DNA from 2 places in the Pseudoalteromonas sp. MMG022 genome. Region 2 is predicted to be linked to the other one. Evidence: riboswitches for the same ligand, from Rfam matches in the RefSeq annotation. Region 2 holds a riboswitch; the other holds the start of a gene.
The links. A riboswitch is a leader RNA that binds a small molecule or an ion and turns the genes downstream of it on or off. The one in region 2 is predicted to bind lysine.

Region 1 (7,814 bases), on a different contig from region 2:
TGTTTCCCGTTTATTTTCCGTGGTGCGTTGGATGTGCGAGCAACAGCCATTAATGATGAAATGAAAATTGCAGCGGTGGAAGCCATTCGCAGTATTGCCAAAGAGCCTGTACCGGAAGAAGTACTCAGAGCAGCAGATGTAAAAAGCCTTGAATTCGGGCCTGAGTATATTATTCCAAAACCAATGGATCCACGCCTGTTACCGCGTATTGCTAAAGCGGTTGCACATGCGGCGATTGAATCAGGTGTTGCGCAGATTGAATTACCAGAAAACTACATGGCGCATCACAAAGCCCAGTAAAATGTATGATTTAAAAAGGCCAGCAATTGCTGGCTTTTTGGTGCGCTAGAGAATATCTGTGAGTAAGATGCCCACACCAAAGCGTTGAATATGGGCATCGTAATCAATCAGGCTCTCACCGTAACCGTTAAAATATTGTGCATAGCCGCGCAATCTACCCCAGATAGGAAAAGACCAGTCGAGTTGTATCGCGCCTTTATTATCGCTATTCAGGTTATTGCGAAACATAAATCCAAATTCGTTTTCTTCATGTCGATACACGCCGCTAAACTCAAAATAGCCCATGTATTTATAAATGTCTGGGTTATCATCGCCTTTGGCAGTCAGTATGTCTTCTTTGCGCTCTTCAGGTAAGCGATACCAAGGTTTAAAGCTAAATACGAAACCTCGGTTTTCCCAGATAAAGTTGGCATAAATGCGATTCCAAGAGCGTGAATTTGGCTGACTCCGGCCATTAGATTGGTGAGAGATCCCCAGCACAAAAGCCATTTCGTCTCCCCATAGGACATTCTCATCATCTAAGAAGTTGACCCAAAATAGCTCAGGCTCGTAATTGGTTTCACGAAAGGGTGATGAGATGTCTTTGTTATAAAACTGCCAGAATGACTTGAGCGTAAAGCCCATGTAGATGGCCTGATCTTTATCAGAGAATCCTGTATAAATGGGCACTTTGAGTGACAGTTGATACTTCACCTCGAAGTTGTCCAGTGGTTCTCCTTCTTCTTCATCAATTGCCCGCAGGCCGCTGAAAGGTCGACTATTGGGGTCGGTAATATAAGAGACTGGTAAAATATAGTTGCGGTGATGTGGCGTGATCACATTGCGATTGGTTTGGCTTACCCGCTCACGAGCCATACGCTTGTCGAGCGCACTTATTTGCTTTGCGGCATCAAGTTGCGAGCAATATTGGCGCAGTTGCTCAACGGTACGTGTTTTATCACCAGAGATCACCTCATTGAGAATACACTGTTTGATGAGATCGATTTCATCCTGCTCAGTGTCTGTCTCGGTGGGTGATGCAGCAAACGCTGATGCGCTAAGTCCGCCATAGAGCAGCCAGAATATAAATGAGCGAAGTAGCATAATGTATTATTTCTTAGTTAGTTATACTCCTAAGTATACACTTTTATGATGAAGTTGTGATGAACTGAAACGCTGGCAGTGGGAATGCACATTGACATAACTCAATTAATTTGTGGATATTGTTGTCGAAAGGAATGCATCCGTTTGTTAATTTTTTTGCGTTTATATTGATTTTTTGTTTTGTTTTGTTTTAGACTCCATTTCCTCAAAATAGATACAAGCAATGGTGATTTTGCTTGGATTAATGGATATAAACGGAATTAAATATAAAGGAAAATTATGTTAATCAACAATAAACTGATGCTATTTATGGTGATTTTTGGATTAGTTGCGCTCTCAAACACCGCTAGAGCCGATGAATATATGACTTGCAACTCCTGTACAACAGCCTATGAAATGCAGCAAAAAGTTGTCAGGAAAGTACGAGCAATAACAGCTGGATCCGCTGCTAGCTCCTCATATACGTATCATGTTGCTAGTTTTACAAAAGGTTTTGCAAAATCCTTCACAGTTACTTCTAGGGTGCAGTTTAACCGGTGGGGGGAACTAGAAACATCTGTTGTAGCAAGAATTACAAGTACACCAGAAGACGTACAGCAGAGTGTGAATGCAGGTTACAGAATGATGAGTCGTTCTGCTTTTGGAAAGCCTATAGAAGTACCCGCTAGCAGTGGTTTTGACAGTGCATGGGATATAGCACGTAATCATAGTAATCATGACCGTTTTGACGATTGGTTTGAAAGCAATCACTCTTTTATTTATTGGACTGCTCAATTTGTATCCATAGTCGGTGGTAACTGGCTTGGCGGTGTAAATGGTATGGAGATCAAATTTATCTTTCCAAATGGCTCAAGCTTTGTAATGACAGCAGCGACCCTTGGTAGTACAGTGAGACTTAGTTATAAAGAAAAGAGTGCGCGAGACGCAAATGGTAATATGATTCCTGATTCGGGAGAAACTGTTGGTGGGAATTATTCGTTTTCAACAGATCAGGGCTTGCAGGATTTTATCAATACATTGGCGGCACACGGCATAGAAGTAAGAGTTATACGTGGCTCGGGCTGGCTGGGAGGTGGTAGCGGTGGGACGGTTACAATCGTGCCTTTCTCTCCACGCTAAGTGACGATATTTTTAAAGGAAAACATAATGGATATAAATATATTTCAAATGGCACGTGAAGGTGAGATCACAGCGTTCGCACTGGTGGCCATTGTCGGGCCACTTATTGTTATACCAATACAGTTATTAATTGCTAAGCTAAAAGGGTTTAGGTTAATGCCCGCGGTGATCAGTGGCTGCATCCCGATGATTAACCAACTTACTTTGTTGGGCTATATATTAGTGGCGATTTTTTATAAAAAGCCAAAAGCAGCGAGCAAAGAGTAAAAAAGGCAGGCGGCGAATGCCGCCTTACCTTAGTAAGCTTGCCAAAGCCCGCTTACTCTCACGCAATTTTAACGATTAATTCAATTCAAAATAGTTAGTAAAGAACTTGTACAGTTCGGTGCCCTGATTGACCGAAGCGGACGCAAAGTGCAGTATCGCGATGGCATCTTGCTCAATGTGCACAGGTTGCAGTGGTTGCTCAGCCAAATAACGCTCCATTCTGAGAATATGAGCGATGGTCTCACCTGCTTTTACATGTGCACCCAAGTGGGCTGTATATTCCACCATGCCACCCATCGGGGCGTAATAAGCCACGTAATCTTTAAGCATACAGCCATAACGGGTGATATTGGCTGGTTGGTAGGGTGAATTGAGCAGTACCTCTTTGTGGGTGAGATAGCTCAAGATGCTTTGTGCATCTAACTTGGCCTCAGCCAAGTCTATTTTCTCTTGAGAGCCCAATTCCACGGTAAAGGCTTCAACCATGACGGGCAGGTCTCTCCCGCTTGCGGCAAAGGCTTGTTGCAAAGACCACCATGGACAAAAGCTTGCTTCATCCAGCGCACCACCAAACTCATCGGGGATCAACAAAACATGCTCAATATCAAAATAGCTGGCACTGGCTTTGGCATATTCAGGGCAATATAAATGTTTGGCTGAAATAGGGCCGGTGTGTAAGTCCAGTACAATATCCGCGTCGTGAGCAAGGCGTTGTAGGTTGAGCGCGATGCGTTGACCGGTATTAATGCTGTGTGCAGGTCTATCCAACAAAGCTTGTGTTTGACCAACAAGCAGCGCGCGAAACTGCTGCTTTATCTCGTCCAGAGAGTCATGCAAATGCGTGTCAACAAACTCACTCACTAAAGCACTGTGGTCATGGTACATTCGGTTCCAGTTCGTGCCCGTGATAGGATCGAAACGTCCAAGTGTAAACTCCCCTGATTTTTGGTTACAACCAATGGGGTTAGCGTAGGGAACCAAGGTGATATCACTTGCCAGCGTTAGTTGCTTAAGTTGCTCTAATAACTGGTAAATAACCGCATTACCTTGTACTTCTGCACCGTGCATATTGGCTTGAATATAGACCTTTGGGCCACTACCATTGCCCGTCATTCGATATACGGGAATGGTTAAGGGCAGGCCGTTGGCAATTTCGCCTACTTGAATATTTTCTTGGCTTATTTGATTCATCTTGACGTCTACCTTAAATACTCACTGGCAGCAAGTGAGTGGCGAACACATTGGACTTTGCCATGTTCAATCACATACTCAGCAGGTAACTCGTGACACAGAAAGTAAGGCATACTTTCTGTGAAGCCATAAGCGCCACATTGACTAAATACCAACCAGTCATTTTCATCGATGTCTTGTGGTAATGTGTGGCGGCCTAGGTGATCCAGCGCGGTACAAAGTGGCCCATGAATGAGATAACTTTGCTCAGGTGCTGTGGATGTTCTAAGCAGTTCGCACGGAAAGGCTTGATTGGTTACCGCAGGGCGCAAAATATGATTGATACCACCGGCTACAATGAGCTGTTGTTCACCATAGTTTTGTTTTTGCTCCACCACAGGGTTAGCGTAATGGCCATATTCGCCCACTGCAAAGCGACCAAGCTCCATCCAAAGTTCTTTCACACCGGATGTAGCTTTGATGCTGGCCAATGCATCCAGTAGCTCGGGCCAAGCTAATTTGGCATCTTGTTCGACGTAGGGAATACCCAAACCACCGCCCAAATCTAGCACTTGGAGCGCAAACCCTAAATTATCAGCCAAAGCCAACAATGGCGGCACCATTTGTGACCAAAGTTCGGTTAGTTTTTCCGTACTGAGCATGTTGCCCCACTGAAAAATATGCAGACCGATAAATTCCAGTGCGCTAAATGCTGTGATGTCTAATGATTGCCACTGCTGCGTACCTAAGCCAAATGGCGTTAGGCTATCGCCACCGAGCGGATTTTTCTCACCATCAGGCCAGCGTAACTGCACTCGTAAAAGTACACGTAGTTGCACGTTATGCTCGCAAGCTAGCTGATTAAGCCAGTGCACCTGATTGTGGCTCTCGGCCACGAAGGTACGTACGCCTTGTGATAAAAAATGCTGGATCTGACGTTTAGACTTGGCAGGTCCGGTATTGAGCACTCGCGATGGGCAGACACCTTGTCTGATTACTTGATCAAGTTCACCGCTGCTTGCCACATCAAAATCAAAACCTGCTTGGTCTAGCGTTTGGATAACTTTAGAAAGCGGATTCGCCTTGACTGCATACCACAGCTTAACCACTGACTGTTCGGTCAATGGTTTGAGGTGAGACAACAACCCATCTAAGTCGTACACAAAAAAAGGTGTATGCTCAGATTGAACAATCTGTTCGATCACTTGACGATGTGCGGTGCTCAAAAACGGCATTATCGTAAGACCTCTTCCAGTTCTAATGACGCATCACTTTGTTCATCACGGTATTTAACGATTAACGCACATGACATACTCAAACCCTGTTCGCGGCCCCATGCACTTGAAGAAGGGCGCGAGCCTGGGATCACAATGGCGTTTTGGGGAATGGCTTCACCTTTGTCCAGTACGCGCTCATTGATGCAGTCATACACTGGGATAGTTGCGGACAAACGCACGCCCGGTGCCAGTACCGCACCTTTTTTAACGACGACCCCTTCTACCAACACGCAACCGGCACCGATAAAAGCGTCATCTTCAATCACCACAGGGCTTGCGCCAATTGGTTCGAGCACACCACCTAATTGCACCGCAGCACTTAAATGCACGTTTTTACCAACCTGTGCACATGAGCCTACTAAGGCATGGCTATCAACCATGGTACCTTCATCGATATAAGCACCGATGTTGACGTACGCAGGTGGCATGATGATGGTGCCTGGTGCCACATAAGCACCACGGCGCACGCTTGAGCCCCCCGGCACCATACGTACGCCAGCGTCAGCGGCAAAGCCTTGCGGTGCAAGGTTATGTTTATCAACAAAGCCACCGGGAAACTCGGTGTTAGTACCATTTCTAAATGCTTCTAAGATGCCTTGTTTTACTTCAACATTGGCATGCCATTGCCCTTGTTCGTCTTGTGTTGCTGCACGCACGGTGCCGTTTTCTAAGTTATTTAATAGCTCTAACCAGCTCATAATAGTTGCCTTAATTCCAAGATAAAATTGAGTCGTTTGCGCTGTGAAGTGCCTGCGTACATGGCAGTTCAAGATGCGTCAGGGGTGGACGAAGATGAGGTGTAGCCAGCTTACCTTGAGCGTGCATTAGCACCTTCACAGGAATGGGGTTGGCCACGCTAAACAGGCTGTTGACCGCGCTTGTCCAAGTGGTAAATAAGTTAGGAAAGGTGCCCGCAAGTGAGCGGCGGACAAACTCTGCTGTTTGTTCTGGCCATGCATTGGCGGCAACCGAAACGAGCCCTGCGGCACCCGCTTGAGCAAAGTAGGGCATCAGTCCATCGTCACCGCTGTAGATGGCAATATTTGGTGCGGCATTGCGAAATGCTTCGAAGGTGGCAATGTCACCACTGGCCTCTTTTATGGCCCAGAAATTATCATGATGTTGCAGGTTTTTTAGTACCTGAGGCGTAATTGAAACCGCGCTGCGACCTGGCACGTTATACAGCATACATGGTTTTTGTGCTTTGCTGAGCAACGCATCAAACCATTGTGTTTGGCCGACATCGCCCGGTTTGGCGTACACAGGCGAGCCAAGCAGATAGGCATCAATGGCAAGCGTATTGCAAAATTCTATCCACGCCAGTTGCTCTTGCAAGTTAAACCCACCGACGGCAACCATTAATGGCACAGTTGGGGCGAGCGCGCTCACATACTCGACAATGGCGCGTTGCTCATGCTTATCCAGCGCCAGTCCTTCGCCAGTACTACCGAGGATCAGAATGCCATTATTGGCTTGTTGTTGCTCGTTAACGAGCTGTTCAAGCGTGTTGTAGTCAACGTTATCGTCTGCATCAAAGGGCGTAACCAAAGCAGTCCACAACGGATAATTGGATAAATCAAATTGTGATTTCATCTCTACCGAACTTATATCGTGTTCGGAGTAAGGCAAGAGTCCAAACTTCGAACAGTTAAAATTCGAAGAGCAATGGACTTAAAAATGACAAGGCAAATGGCCTTATTATTTTAAGACCAGAAGCTCTCCACCAAACATATTTATTTTGCTGTAACGCAAAACAATTGGTGACAGTCGCTGGGATTCAGCCCAGTCGCCCGAAATTAATCGCTAGCAAAACAATTAACTTCTCGGCGTTAGTTCCCCCTCACTGTGTGTCATGGGAGTTTGCTCTCCTCGACACAGCTACCTGAATAACGCACCTCTTCCAGCCCTCACTTAAGGCATTAGCCTTGAGTGCAAAATAGGGTGAGCGCGCATTGAAACATTTTAGCCATCTAGGTGTCAAGTGGCTAAACACCAATCAGAGCAATTTGGACTACACTGTCATGGTGAAGGATAATGAATGAGAGCTATGTTGAAATTGATAAAAGCGATCCGCGCCCGCTATTTCTTAGCCGTGTTGGCTATGGCCCTGTTGGTTTCTATGGCAACGGGGTTTATGCAATATTTATTGTATGATAAACAACAAGATGCAACGGTTGTCAACATTGCAGGCATGCAGCGTATGCTGTCTCAAAAAGTGCTGCTTCACGCTCAACGGCTGACAAACTTAAATAATGAACCGCAGGCGTTTCAGGAGGTTTATAGTCAGCTACAAAGTAGCATTGATAGGTTTGCTGCCAATCACGATTTCTTAATATCGAAAAGTGAACAAGGCAATGGTTTTTTTTCGTCTGAGCTCAATCAGTGGTATTTTTCATCACCCGTGCAGTTGGATCTACGCAGCAGAGATTTCATCTCCCGAGTACGTAATTTGCAGCTCACGGATCGTATTGAGTTAGATGACCTTTACCAGTTGTCACAAAGCCTGTTAATTGACCTAGACGGTGCAGTTCAGCTATTCGAAGCACAAGCGAATCGCGGCATCATAATACTTCGTTATGTTGAAGGGGGGATATGGCT
Region 2 (7,814 bases):
CCACCACCATTATTACCACCGTCACCCACCAAGTTGCAGTTTTGCGCTGCAAACCATGATTTTCAACAAGGAATGAAACCGGTATTTCTGTTGAAGAAATGGTAGATGTGAGTGATGCAATCGACATCAGGACAAAAAACGTCAGGCCCACCCATAAACCAATTGCCCCCATACTTGAAAATAGCTCTGGCAACACGGCAAAAATTAAACGCCCCTCACCTATTAGCTTACCATCTTGGAATACTTGAACACCGTTATGTTGCGCTACAAATACCGCCGGAATGATTAATAACCCAGCTAAGAATGCAACGCCAGTATCTAACGCTGCAACGCTAAAGGTCAATTTAGGCAAGTTCTCATTCGGCTTGAGGTATGAACCATAGATCATCATACAGCCAACCCCGAGCGACAATGAGAAAAACGCTTGTCCCATCGCGGCAATGATCAGATCAGGGTCTGTAATTTTTGCAAAATCAGGTTTTAGGTAAGCACTAAACCCTTCGGCTGCCCCATCTAGAGTGGCGATGTAAGCAATTAAGGCAACCAACAACAACAGCAGCATTGGCATCAAGCGCCGTGACCAAGCTTCTATACCAGATTTAACACCTTTGAGAATAATGCTGGCAGTTAGTAGTAGCATCAGTGGTGTAAAAATTAAATTGCGTGCCGTCGAATCACCCTGCAAAAATGCACTTATTTGTTCAAAGCCCATTGCTCTGCTAATAGGCTCTAGTGAATAGGCTAGCATCCAACCTGCAACAATTGAGTAAAAGCTAAGCATCACAATCGCACCACTCAGACCAAGATAGCCGGCCGCAGCGCCTACTTTAGGGGCCTTTTCTTGCCAAGCTTGACGCAGTGCATTAACAGGGTTGGATTGTGCCTGATGGCCAAGATAGAGTTCAGTGTAAAGCGCGGGAAGCGCTAACAAAAAAATAACAATAAAGTAAACAAGTAAGAACGCCCCACCGCCGTGGTTCGCCGCTTGTGTGGGAAATCCCCATATATTACCTAGTCCTACCGCAGCACCTGCCGCAGCGAGTACAAAGCCAATTCGGCTTTGAAAACCATCTCGCAATTGAGCCATAGAAAGTCTAATTTAGTTATTGTTTTAGGGGGCCGATTATACTCAAGTTGTTAAAAAATGCGAATATAATAGGTCCAGATCAGCACTTTAATTATGCCCTGTCAAAGTAGCTAATGGTCTGATTAATAAAGCGTTGATACTTACTCAATGTGACAAATAACAAATACCAGCTATGGCAACCATATGATTGCCATAGTGTGAGTTATTTACGCCGTCTCTAATAACCTTGCGTGAATAGATTGCACGACATGATCTGAATGGGGTTGCTCAACTAGAAAACACAAGTTGTGTTTACTTGCACCGTGACAGATCAAACGTATATTGAAATCGGATAACACTTGCATTAGGTTTATTTCATGCTGCTTTAGCTGAATTTCAGACCCAATCAGCGCAACAAGCGTCAGATTATTTTCAACCGTTACGTGGCAAAACTCACTGAGTTCTTCCAAACACGCCTGGTCCAGCTCAGGGCGCGATGCGTTTTGGGCATTATCAAGCGTAATCGCAACACTGATCTCTGACGTTGTAACTAAGTCAACAGAGATGTTATATGCACTTAAAATTGTAAATATACGCGCTAAAAAGCCGCTCGCGAGTAGCATTTCAGGGCTCTTTAAGGTCAACAGTATTTGGTTTTTTCGCTGAGTTACAGCGCGAATGCCCGGCGCACTAGACTTTTCTTTTTCAATCCATGTACCGCCCGCTTGAGGGTCTCGACTAGAACCCACAAACACCGAAATACCACTTCGACTCGCAGGCAATATCGTAGCTGGGTGCAATACTTTCGCACCGAACGTTGCCATTTCAGCGGCTTCATCAAAGCTTAATCGGGCGATCGGTGTTGCCTTGTTACATAGTCTCGGATCGGTACTAAATATCCCCACTACATCGGTCCATATGTGCACACTTTTGGCTTTTATAGCTTCTGCGAGTAAGGCTGCACTGTAATCCGATCCCCCTCTGCCAAGCGTTGTTGTTTGCCCATATTGGTCACTACCGATAAAACCTTGCGTGACGGAAACATGCTCACCAAGCAATGGCATTAAGTGTTTATGCGCAGCAACCGCAGTAGCAGCAATATCAGGCGTTGCCTTACCAAAGCGATTGTCTGTTTTAAGTACTTTTCGCACGTCAAAACGCTGCGCTGAAACACCTAAATTTCTCAACACCTGTGTGAACAGATATGAAGATAAACGCTCTCCAAAACTCAGCATTTCGTCACATTGTTGTGCGCTGAGTGCTGGTAATGCCGCCAACGTTTTAAATTCCGTGATGGTTTGCTCAAACCCTTGTGCAAGATCAGCATCTAGCGACAGCTCTGCTAAAATCGCATCTTGAATATCAAGTACGGCTTGCACGAGCTCTAAACGCTGTTGCTCATCGGCTTTTTGCTGCGTAAGTGTAACAAGATGATTGGTTACACCAGCACTGGCACTGACTGCCACAACACGTACTTGTGTATCATCTTTAATGATTTTTGCACAGCGTTGCATGGCTGGATAATCGGCTACACTGGTTCCGCCAAACTTTGCGACTGTGTACTGCGAGTTCATTATATCTCCTTGTGACCGCATTTCGATGGGTCAATTCAAAAAGGAGAACTTGGCAATTGAAGGTACAAAAAGTATGTGAAATGACCTTTGCCAGAAGCTCTCCACCATTAAAACGGTGACAGTTCCGAGGATTCAGCCTCGTAAACCGAAAAGTCACAGCGACGTACTACAACTTTCCTCGGCGAGTACTTCCCTCTAAAGCAGTCACAGGCTTTCGTCACCTACCGCTAAATACCTAAGCATCGCACCTCTTCTGTTTATTTTGCGTTATTAAACCTGAATAACAGCAAAATAAAAGCCCACTCACAGAGCGGGCTTGTAAAAAATATCTTTTAGCCGTCTAGGTGTCAAGTTTTTATTATCGAGACACCTAAAAAACGTTAAATAAACTGGCCAGACAGATATGCACCAACATAACCAATGCTGTAAGCAATCAGCAGGTACAGTGACATGCGCAAATAGCTCATAAATGTTAGCGCCTTAACTTTACTCATCGCGATAATACCCGCCGCAGAGCCAATCACCAACATTGAACCACCCACACCCGTTGCATAGGTAAACATCAACCATTGCTGCGCGGTCATGGTAATATCAGCTTTTAACAAAGCGGCTGTAAGTGGTACGTTATCAACCGCTGCAGAGAGTAGTCCCATTAGATAGTTGGCATACTCAGGGCTCATGTAAACATACAAATCTGTGAACATTGCAAGCACACCCACCTCTTTTAATGCCCCAACTAATAGCAATACACCAACAAAGAACAGCAAGGTGTCATATTCAATCTCTCGAATGTAATCGATAATTTTTTTGTTTACATCTTTTTTTCGCATTAGGAACTGCGCTACCAAGAACATCAATGACAGACCAAACAAAAATGTTAGTAACGGTGGCACTTGATATTGAACGCTCAGAAATAAAGTGGCAAAAATGGTCGTCATAAAAATAACCGCGATTGTAATGTCGGTTTTTTCTATGCGACGCAGCTCCGCTTTTTGAAACTCTAAGGTATTGTTCATACCAATCGACAGCATAGCAGCCAGTGCTATTACGCTCACAAGGGCTGGCGCTATCAATAACAACAAATCAGGAATAGTTACTTTATCCGCTAAAAATATCATCAGCGTGGTTACGTCCCCTGTGATCAGTGATACCCCGCCACTGTTGACACTAAAAATAATCAAAGTGGCATACTTAATAAGTTTTTTAGGGTCTAATTTCAAAGACATAACAACTGCCAGCGAAATCAAAGTGGCGGTAATATTGTCAGAAATCGACGAGAACACAAAAGCAGAAATCCCCACCAAAAACATCAGTTTCCGCTCGCTGATTTGAGCTGGCATTACGCGATGTACAATGTTTTGAATAAATCCTTTGGAGTTCAAATAGGCCACAAATGTCATCGCAGCCATCAAGAAAAGCCATAGAGTGGCGATTTCAAGAATGTTATGATCTAGCTGATGTTGTACAGTTTCTGGGCTTTGACCATGAATTGGGGAGATAAAAGCGATAATCCAACATAAAGTACCAAAAAAAAGGGTAGTTTTGGCCTTGTTTACATGGATGATATCCTCTATAACGATAAGCAAGAACGCAATCGCTATCAGGGTAAGGATAATGGGCGTAACCATATTGCGTAAACAACCTGTAAGTAAAAGTAAATAAATTTGAAGGTAACGTGTAAGTCGGCGCGAAGAATAGCATTTGCTACATTTATGCGCTACGGCTAGAAGTAATTAATTTACCCTGCATGTCACAAAATTGATACAAACTGGAAAGTTATGATCCCAGCAAAAAAAGTATTGAATACCCTCAATGAACACTGGGGTGTGTTAGAGCTGCTTTTTAAACGGTTTAAAATGACCGATTTCAGCCTGAAAGATGTTCAAAACATCATAAAGCATAAAAACCCTCAGTGGACCAGCGAGCGAATATTTAAAGAAACTAACCGCTTGTTAAATCAAGAAATAATAATTCCATTGGCGAAGTCTTCACAACTGGAGATCAACCGAGCTGTGGCTGATTTTGCCAGCTTTTTGTTACAAGAAGAAGACTTAGGTTTAGCCGAAGAAATTACCGTTTTAGTTAAGGATTTAGAGCGCCTAGGAACACGCTTACAGCAAGCCGGAGACGAAGGTGATTTTAGCGAATTACGCCGTTTTAGCCGCATTATGGATGAACGAGTTCGTAAGATCGTGAAATTATTTCAACATAATGAAAGCGCTATTTTTAATATTGTTGAACAAGCAAAGTCAGATAACAGCAACCTGTCTTTGCAAAAACGTTATCGTGCTGTGATTGAAGCGTTTGATGAGTACATCGAACCCATGCTAGAAATGGTCGACATTCGCGGACAGTTTCATGCCTGCTTCGCTGTTATCGAATCGCAGATTAGTCACCAAATAGACAGCATTGAGCTGTTTGGACGAGGCGCTCACGACAAGCGCATGTTAGAACAGTTACGCACACGCATTTTAGATATGCACCTAATCGGCCGTGAAAGCTTGCGTAAAAGTGCTGATATGTTGATGCCGTTGCGTGAAGAATTGCGTCGTAACACGTTAATAACAAGGCAAGCAGCTAAAGTATTGGGGCTTATCCGCAAAAATGGCGTTGATCGAATGCTGACATCAGTTCAACCTGAATTTGTCTCTGATATACAACGCTTTTCACTTGGACAAAAGCGTCATATGGTTGCTTATATGGCAAGCTTGGCCCAATTTGAGCACGACGATTACCAGTTACCAGACCAAACAGATGTGCCAGCCTATCACAGTCCGAACATTCCAGATTATCAAGATGTACGCACCGCATTCGCCCGTACATTTGCAGACAATGGCAATAAACGCCAAGCTTTGCTGGGCTTTTTAACATCCCAATACCCAAGCCTCGACGCTGACGAAATGCTGTTTTTGTATCAAAAGCTAGTCAGTGACCAAGATTTTGAATTACAACAAGATAATGAACGCGCCAAGGTGACTATTAATGAACACACCTTTGCACTTTACCCGTTCAACGCCAGTACAGTACAAGAAACACACCATGACACAGATTAATTTATCAGAACTGACAGAACTGCACGCTATCAATAAAAAGCTAGTGGGCGGTTATCACATCAGTGAACAAGACACCACGCTGTGGCAACAGCTTGATCAAAATATTGATGCCTATCAAGCACTTTTTAGCGCCTTAGGACATGATTTACAGCACGATGGGCGCGGTTTTTACTATCTCGCAAGTGATGAAAGCACACCTAATATGGGGAAGATATCGCGCGCTATCGCGCTGACGGTGTTTATTCTTATCGAACATTACGCGAATCAGGGCAAAGACCCATTACGCGCGCTATTTGACGAAGTGGCAGATCTTGAATTGATGCAAACTCTGGTGCAATTGAATAAACATTTATTTGATCAATTAGAGATTTTCTCTGGTTCAGACTTGCGTAAAGATGTGTATTTGAGAATGGTCAGGTTAGGCCTTGCCAAAGAGGTTGAACAAGGTTTCATGCATTTGGCACCCATTTATCGCTATATCGACGCGTTGATGGAAGTGAACGAAGATGGTTTTGATGCCCTTGAGGATGAAGTATGAGTAAATTATACGGGCTAAGTAAATTAGCGTTATTGAACACAGCAGGCTATGCAAAATGCGTTATTCCGCTTGATAAAAGCGCCTCGATTTGCGCGCCAAACAACACGGGTAAAAGCTCCGTTATCAATGCCTTGCAGTTTCCGCTTATCAATGATTTACGTTTAACCGAATGGGATGGCCACGATTTAGAAGAAACCAGAAAGTTCTACTTCTCAACCGATCAATCCTATATTTTATTAGAAGCCAACCTGCCCCATGGTGATGTGGTGATAGGCGTAGCCGGCCTTGGTAAAATAGCGGGATTTGCGCACCAGTTCTTTTGTTACTCAGGCAAATTGTCATTAGATGACTTTACCGAAGGCAAAAGCATCATAAAGTATACAAAGCTTTTCAAGCATCTTGAATCACAAGGCAAGAAGCCAATCGAACTTAAAGCCCAAGAGCTCAATGCGCTGTTAACAGGTGGTGCGACTCCATTTGACGGCGACGTGAACCTTAAGATGATCCCACTTAACAATGTTCAGGATGCAGCAATTTATAAAGAGATATTCCGCCGCATTTTAAACCTGCACAAGCTAGGCGCAAGCGATGTAAAACGCTTTATGTTGAGAGTTTTTGAACGTCATATGTCAAATTCTCGGGTAGACTTTTATGAAGTGTGGCGACGTGCATTCGATAAAGTAAATCGATCACGTAGAGAGTTAGCCGCGCTTGAGTCCATGCAAGAGCCTATTTCAGCACTTGAAACCATGCTTGAAAGCGAAGCCACAATCAAAGGTAAACTTGCAGCGTATGCGCCAAAGATTGACGTGGCCTTGGTTGAGTATGATCAATATCAACAAGAACATATGGCTGAACTTAATGCTCAATTAGAAGATATAGAGCAAGAAAAGCATGACTTTGAGCAAAAACAACAGCTTTACTTGCAACAATCTAGAGACATTGAACGCCGTCAAACGCAAATAGAGCAATGGTTTCTTGATTACCATGCCCTCAAGTCAGAGTTTGAGCTGACTAATCACGCTACATTGAAAACCAATTTACAACTGTTGAAAAAAGAATATGAGCAGTTGTCGTTTTCAATCAACAGTGCGCAAGGCCAAAGCCTTCACACCCTAGACTATCGCATCAATGAAACGCAAAAACAGATCAAGAGCTTGAAACTACAACTCAAAAACCTCGAGTTCAATCTGTTTACGCGAATGCGTGAAGATCTGTCTTTGAAAGAAGTAGAAGAGATCTCTCGTATTCTCAATCCTGATTTGCTGTCTTTTGCCACAACAAATCAAGGGGATATCACCATTACCGATGACGAGGCGTTTAGTGAGTTTTTAGAGAAACTCTCTGCAAACGTTAAAGGTGGTGAGTTAAATGTGCCAGGCGCGACTATCAAGCTCAAAAAGCTCAGTCCAGTACAGATGCAAAGTGGTGAAAATAAAGAGCAACTCAAAGCACAGTTAGATGCTCTACAACAGTCGCTTGTTGAGTTTAAACAACAGCGAGAAGTGGCTGCAAACGTCGCGCAAAAGCAACAAGAGCGTGATGCCTTGTATGACGAGTTGATGGGATTAGAAAGCGCTTTG

Region 1: another riboswitch for lysine. It lies ahead of dapA (4-hydroxy-tetrahydrodipicolinate synthase); the one in region 2 lies ahead of lysC (lysine-sensitive aspartokinase 3).

The regions. Positions count from the first base shown of each region.
Region 1 is NZ_JAKFZQ010000014.1:116,499-124,312, reverse strand. It holds gene L1070_RS13915 (malic enzyme-like NAD(P)-binding protein) at 1-300, shown strand, start outside; gene L1070_RS13910 (phospholipase A) at 346-1,383, opposite strand; gene L1070_RS13905 (hypothetical protein) at 1,663-2,502, shown strand; gene L1070_RS13900 (hypothetical protein) at 2,530-2,769, shown strand; gene L1070_RS13895 (succinylglutamate desuccinylase/aspartoacylase family protein) at 2,845-3,960, opposite strand; gene L1070_RS13890 (PLP-dependent decarboxylase) at 3,969-5,174, opposite strand; gene L1070_RS13885 (2,3,4,5-tetrahydropyridine-2,6-dicarboxylate N-succinyltransferase) at 5,174-5,914, opposite strand; gene dapA (4-hydroxy-tetrahydrodipicolinate synthase) at 5,925-6,809, opposite strand; lysine riboswitch at 6,922-7,124, opposite strand; gene L1070_RS13875 (response regulator) at 7,255-7,814, shown strand, end outside.
Region 2 is NZ_JAKFZQ010000001.1:73,097-80,910, reverse strand. It holds gene L1070_RS00230 (sodium-dependent transporter) at 1-1,087, opposite strand, end outside; gene lysC (lysine-sensitive aspartokinase 3) at 1,294-2,640, opposite strand; lysine riboswitch at 2,727-2,901, opposite strand; gene nhaD (sodium:proton antiporter NhaD) at 3,021-4,268, opposite strand; gene L1070_RS00215 (hypothetical protein) at 4,419-5,693, shown strand; gene L1070_RS00210 (hypothetical protein) at 5,680-6,231, shown strand; gene L1070_RS00205 (ATPase) at 6,228-7,814, shown strand, end outside.